One region of the Aliivibrio sp. SR45-2 genome, then DNA from elsewhere that is predicted to be linked to it. Evidence: predicted binding sites of a transcription regulator. Region 1 holds the regulator's gene; the other holds the start of a gene.
What was found. Region 1 encodes MetJ, which represses methionine synthesis genes. Its sites were predicted from a motif close to TTAGACNTNTANANGTCTAA; they were not measured.
Positions count from the first base shown of each region.

Region 2: a site for MetJ is predicted at 1,936-1,955, ahead of metK (methionine adenosyltransferase). Genes of this name have one in related genera too.

Region 1 covers NZ_CAWPRC010000150.1:117,958-121,391, reverse strand. The annotation lists gene AACV33_RS09465 (malic enzyme-like NAD(P)-binding protein) at 1-1,102, shown strand, start outside; gene metJ (met regulon transcriptional regulator MetJ) at 1,443-1,763, opposite strand; gene AACV33_RS09455 (O-succinylhomoserine (thiol)-lyase) at 1,951-3,117, shown strand; gene AACV33_RS09450 (bifunctional aspartate kinase/homoserine dehydrogenase II) at 3,117-3,434, shown strand, end outside.
Region 2 covers NZ_CAWPRC010000216.1:4,396-7,829, forward strand. The annotation lists gene tkt (transketolase) at 1-1,620, opposite strand, end outside; gene metK (methionine adenosyltransferase) at 2,007-3,161, shown strand; gene AACV33_RS20240 (SprT family zinc-dependent metalloprotease) at 3,278-3,434, shown strand, end outside.

The sequences.
Region 1 (3,434 bases):
AATCGCGAAAAACCCAGACGATGTTTATAAATACACATCTAAAGGCAACATGGTTGCGGTTATTTCAAATGGTACGGCTATTTTAGGCTTAGGTAATTTAGGTCCTCTGGCTTCAAAACCTGTAATGGAAGGCAAGTCATTACTTTTCAAACGATTTGCCGGTCTAGATTCGATTGATATCGAAGTGAAACACCGCACTATTGATGAATTTGTAGATACGGTAGCGAACATTGCAGATACTTTTGGTGGTATTAACTTAGAAGACATCAAAGCCCCTGATTGTTTTGAAATTGAACGTCGTTTAATTGAACGTTGTGATATTCCTGTATTCCACGATGATCAGCACGGTACTGCAATTGTAACGGCAGCTGGCATGTTGAATGCTATCGAGCTTCAAGGTAAGAAGTTAGAAGATGCGATCATTGTTTGTTTAGGTGCGGGTGCCGCGGCGGTTGCCTGCATGGAAATGCTGATTAAATGTGGCGCGATGCGCGAGAAGATCTACATGCTTGATCGTAAAGGCGTAATTCACACTCGTCGTGATGACATTAATGAATATAAACAACGTTTTGCGAACAACACAGATAAACGTACGCTTGAAGATGTTATTGAAGGCGCTGATTTATTCTTAGGGGTATCGGGTCCTAACCTATTGCCACCTGAAGCGCTTAAATTAATGGCTGATAAGCCCGTTGTATTTGCTTGTTCAAATCCAGATCCTGAGATCAAACCAGAATTGGCTCATGAAGTTCGGAATGATTTAATTATGGGTACTGGTCGTTCTGATTATCCTAACCAAGTAAATAACGTACTTTGTTTCCCATTTATCTTCCGTGGTGCACTCGATGTTCGTGCAAGCGTGATTAATGATGAAATGAAATTGGCTGCGGTTGAAGCAATTCGTCAATTAACGAAAGAACCTGTGCCTGTCGAAGTATTAAAAGCGGCGGGTGTTGATTCTTTAGAGTTTGGCAAAGGTTACATCATTCCTAAACCGATGGATCCTCGTTTACTTCCTCGAGTTGCAAAAGCGGTAGCACAAGCAGCGGTTGATTCAGGCGTCGCTCGTATTGAAATGCCAGAAGGATACATGGAAGCGTAAACTGCTTTTATATATTAATTAAAGTAAAAAGGCTTCCTACGTCATTGATGAGGAAGCCTTTTTATTAGGGGGAATTAAATTATGGGTTTACCACCAAGCGTTAACTTGAATACCACTAATGTATTCGTTGTTGTTTAGCACTATTGTAATACAGTCGGTAGAGTAAATTATCATTCGCTTTTAGAACTTGAACATGGCCAATTGGATAGGGTAAGTATGAGACAGAGAGGTAATGTAAAATTGAAATGAGCAGAAAAACAGAGGGGATAAAGAAAGTAGGAAATAATCGAAAATGTGATCTAGCTAATGACTGTTCTCATTAGCTAGGAGTTAATCACTTTTATTCTTCGTCGAATGCTTCGAATTCAATGCCCATTGCGGTCATTAACGCTTTTGCTTCTGTTGGAATATCATCAGGACGATCTTTACGTAAATCTTCATCTGTTGGCAATGGTTGGCCAGTATAAGCATGAAGAAACGCTTCACATAACAATTCGCTGTTTGTGGCGTGGCGAAGATTACTTACTTGACGACGAGTACGTTCATCCGTAAGGATTTGTAGTACCTTCGTTGGAATTGACACGGTAATTTTTTTTACCTGTTCACTTTTTTTACCATGCTCGGCATAAGGACTTAAATAGTCACCATTCCAATCAGCCATTGCTCACCTTCGTTCTAATATTATTGTTGTTTAAAATGCGATGAGCTAATTCTAGCGATATTTACGTCTATAAGCAAAGATATATAGACGTCTAGAAGTATTGACGTCTCATTTTGTGATGGTAAAGTAGAAGAATATAACTTATGGATTAGATTATACCACTGCATAGCAGTTTGGAAGGGAAATAATGAGCGAGAGAAAACCTGCAACTATTGCTGTTCGTACTGGCATTGAAACCGATTCACAACACAATGCGGTTGTGCCTCCTATCTATTTATCGACTAATTATAGCTTTCCAGAATTTGGAGATGTTCCAACGTACGATTACGCTCGCTCAGGGAATCCAACCCGAACTCAATTAGAAACAACATTGTCTGATTTAGAGTGTGGTGCGGGTGCGGTGGTGACGAACTGTGGCACTGCGGCTCTTAATTTAATGGTATCAGCCTTGCTTGGTCCTGATGATTTAATTGTTGCCCCTCATGACTGCTATGGCGGCACTTATCGACTCTTTAACACCAGAGCAAATAAAGGTGATTTTCAAACGTTGTTTGTGGATCAGTCTAATGCCGCCGCTTTAGATGAAGCGCTTGCTAAAAAGCCAAAACTGATCTTATTAGAAACGCCTTCTAATCCATTAGTTCGCGTAGTCGATATTGCCGAAATTTGTAAAAAAGCGGCAGAAGTCGGTGCATTAGTTGCGGTTGATAACACGTTCCTTTCTCCTGTATTACAGCAGCCACTGACTCTTGGGGCTGATTTCGTTCTTCATTCCACAACAAAATACATTAATGGGCATTCAGACGTTGTTGGTGGTGTGATCATATCTAAAACGAAAGAACATGCCGATGAATTGGCATGGTGGGGGAACTGCATTGGTGCAACAGGTACTGCATTTGATAGCTATTTAACCCTGCGAGGAATTCGTACTCTTAGTGCTCGTATGCGAGTGCATGAAGAAAATGCGATGGAAGTATTAAAATGCTTACAACAGCAAGAGTTAGTGGGAACGATCTATCACCCTAGTCTACCTGAGCACCCAGGGCATGAAATAGCAAAGCGTCAGCAAGCGGGTTTTGGTGCAATGCTGAGTTTTGAATTAAACGGTTCGTTAGACCAACTTAAAGTTTTTGTGAAAGCGTTAAAATATTTCTCTTTAGCTGAATCGTTAGGGGGAGTAGAAAGTCTGATTGCTCATCCGGGAACGATGACACATAGAGCGATGTCAGATGAAGCTCAGGCTGCTGCCGGTTTAGTGCCGACGTTATTACGTATTTCTGTTGGCCTAGAAGACAGTAGAGATTTAATCGCAGATCTTACACAAGCGTTTGCTGTGGCTGCAGAGGTGAAATAATGACAACGTCTTTGGTGCAACGTCAGTTACATAAATTTGGTGGCAGCAGTCTTTCTGATCCTGAGTGTTATCGCCGTGTGGCAACCATCTTAAAAGAATATTCAAACGAGCATGATCTTGTTGTTGTTTCTGCCGCGGGTAATACAACAAACCGTATTCTTGAATGGATTGATAACTTATCTAAAGATGGTCGTTTGGCTCACGATACATTGGAGTCTTTGCGTCATTATCAGCAACAGTTAATTTCTGAATTGTTAGAGCCAGATCAGGCGGAAGTATTGCAGGCATTGTTGCATAAAGAGTTGATTGCAATCGGT
Region 2 (3,434 bases), on a different contig from region 1:
ACCCTTTGCGATATTAGCGACTTGCTCTGCATCACGATCTTGTTGTGCAAGGTTTTGACGAGAGAAGATCAGAGCCGTAGGACCATCACGACGTTCAATCGCAAGTTTCCAAGCAACTGCAGATTCAACTTGGTCACATGGACGCCATGTGCTCATGTTCGGAGTTAAACGCAGTGAAGCAATTTGCTCAACAGGTTGGTGAGTTGGACCATCTTCACCTAGACCGATTGAATCGTGTGTGTACACTTGGATGTTCTGAATTTTCATCAGTGCAGCCATACGCATTGCGTTACGCGCGTATTCCATGAACATTAGGAACGTTGCGCCATAGGGTACGAAACCACCGTGCAGAGCGATACCGTTCATGATTGCTGTCATCGCAAATTCACGTACACCGTAGTGAATGTAGTTACCAGAGAAATCATCAGCGGTTAATGATTTAGAGCCAGACCACATCGTCAAGTTAGACGGTGCAAGGTCAGCAGAGCCGCCCATGAATTCAGGTAACATTGCACCAAACGCTTCTAGTGCATTTTGCGATGCTTTACGTGATGCGATGTTTGCAGGATTAGCTTGAAGATCAGCAATGATTGCAGATGTTTTTTCTTCCCACTCAGCAGGTAAACCACCGTTGACACGACGCTTATATTCAGCAGCGAGTTCAGGGTGTGCAGCAGCGTAGGCATCAAATTTAGCATCCCAAGACGCTTCTTTTGCTGCACCAGCTTCTTTTGCATCCCACTCAACAGCGACGTCTGTTGGAATTTCAAATGCGCCGAACTCCCAACCTAATGCTTTCTTAGTTGCTGCAATTTCATCAGCACCTAGTGGAGCACCATGACAGTCGTGTGTGCCTTGCTTGTTTGGAGAACCAAAGCCAATCACTGTTTTAGTACAGATCAACGTAGGACGACCTGTTTCTGCTTTTGCCGCTTCAATCGCCGCATTGATTGCGTCAGCATCGTGACCATCAACCGCAGGAATTACATGCCAACCGTACGCTTCAAAACGCTTGGGAGTATCGTCAGAGAACCAACCTTCCACTTCGCCATCGATAGAGATACCGTTGTCATCCCAGAAAGCAACAAGCTTACCAAGACCTAATGTACCCGCTAAAGAACATGCTTCGTGAGAGATACCTTCCATTAGACAGCCATCGCCCATGAATACGTATGTATTGTGGTCAACGATGTCGTGGCCTTCACGGTTAAACTGTGCAGCTAATGCTTTTTCAGCCATTGCCATACCAACGCCATTAGTGATGCCTTGGCCTAATGGACCCGTTGTTGTTTCAATACCTGGTGCATAGCCGTACTCAGGGTGACCTGGAGTTTTAGAATGCAATTGACGGAAGTTCTTTAAGTCTTCGATAGACAGGTTATAACCTGAAAGATGAAGCAGAGAATAAATCAGCATAGAGCCGTGGCCGTTAGAAAGAATGAAACGGTCGCGATCAGCCCACTCTGGATTCTGTGGGTTGTGATTTAGGTGACTACGCCATAATACTTCAGCGATGTCTGCCATGCCCATTGGTGCACCTGGGTGACCAGAATTTGCTTGTTGTACACCGTCCATGCTTAAAGCGCGGATTGCATTTGCTAAATGTTTACGTGAAGACATGCCTGCTCCTGAGAATTCGAAGGACTATATATTTATTGAGCTAGTTAACTCTTGATTAGTTACCCATATTTATGGATTAACTTAAATTTGCAGCGCCGTATTGTCGCAAAGCCTAATAGTGACTGCAAACGTTTACTTAGCAAATAAAGCGCTTTTTTTCACGATTTTGACAGAAAACCTTGTTTCTGTAGATAAATCCAATTGCAGAACGCAAACGATTGGTTATGTCTTATATTTATTTTCTTACCCCAAATGAGTTGTAATTAATCAAATTTTCTCTATTATGGCCGTCTAGATGGAAGAACACCTACACTGTTAAACGTATAGACTTATATATACTGTGGGTATTTTCTAAAAATTTATTACCTATAGAAGTGGAGCTCATCATGGCTAAACACCTATTTACCTCTGAATCAGTATCAGAAGGTCATCCAGATAAAATTGCCGATCAAATTTCAGATGCCGTACTTGATGCGATCTTAGAACAAGATCCCAAAGCACGTGTTGCTTGTGAAACGTACGTAAAAACTGGCATGGTTATGGTCGGTGGTGAAGTAACAACTTCTGCATGGGTTGATATCGAAGAAATCACTCGTGAAACCGTTCGTGAAATTGGCTATGTTCATTCTGACATGGGCTTTGATGCTAACTCTTGTGCTGTATTAAACACAATTGGTAAGCAATCTCCTGATATCAACCAAGGTGTTGATAAAGAAGATCCAAAAGAACAAGGCGCTGGCGACCAAGGCATCATGTTTGGTTACGCAACGAACGAAACACCAATTTTAATGCCTGCACCGATTACTTACGCACACCTTCTTGTTAAACAACAAGCAGAAGTACGTAAAAGCGGAAAATTGGATTTCCTACGCCCAGATGCAAAATCTCAAGTTACTTTTCAATACGACCAAGGAAAAATTGTTGGTATTGATGCTGTTGTACTTTCAACTCAACACAGTGATTCAGTAACGACTGCGGATCTTCGTGAAGCAGTAATGGAAGAAATCATCAAGCCAGTACTTCCTCAAGAATGGTTAAATAAAGAAACAAAATTCTTTATTAACCCAACAGGTCGTTTTGTTATCGGTGGCCCAATGGGTGACTGTGGTCTTACTGGTCGTAAAATCATCGTAGATACTTACGGCGGCGCAGCTCGTCATGGTGGCGGTGCATTCTCTGGTAAAGATCCATCAAAAGTTGACCGTTCAGCAGCATACGCAGCACGTTATGTAGCGAAAAACATCGTTGCAGCTGGCATGGCTGACCGTTGTGAAATCCAACTTTCATACGCTATCGGTGTAGCTGATCCAACATCTATCATGATTGAAACATTTGGTACTGAAAAAGTATCTCACGACATCATCATTGAATCGGTTCGTCAGCACTTTGACTTACGTCCATATGGCCTACAAGAAATGCTTAACCTTCTTCAACCAATCTACAAGAAGACGGCAGCATACGGTCACTTCGGTCGTGAAGAATTCCCTTGGGAAGCGACTGATAAAGCAGACATCCTTCGTGATTTCGCTGGTATTAAGTAATTCAAGACTTAAAAACTCTTTAAAAAAGGAAGCTTCGGCTTCCTTTTTTGTTTTCTAGCCCCATATACTCTTTATAGTTAAAAGCGTTAATGTGATATTCAAGATAAAGAGATTCAATGACCCCACTTCAACAAGCATCCGTAGCCAAAGCGCAACAGTGCATTCAACAGGCATCCACTTTTTTTAATCGCCCTTTTTCCTTACCCGCGATTAATTTTATTCAACGTGGAAAAATAGCAGGTACAGCACGACTTCAAGGTTGGGAAATTCGTA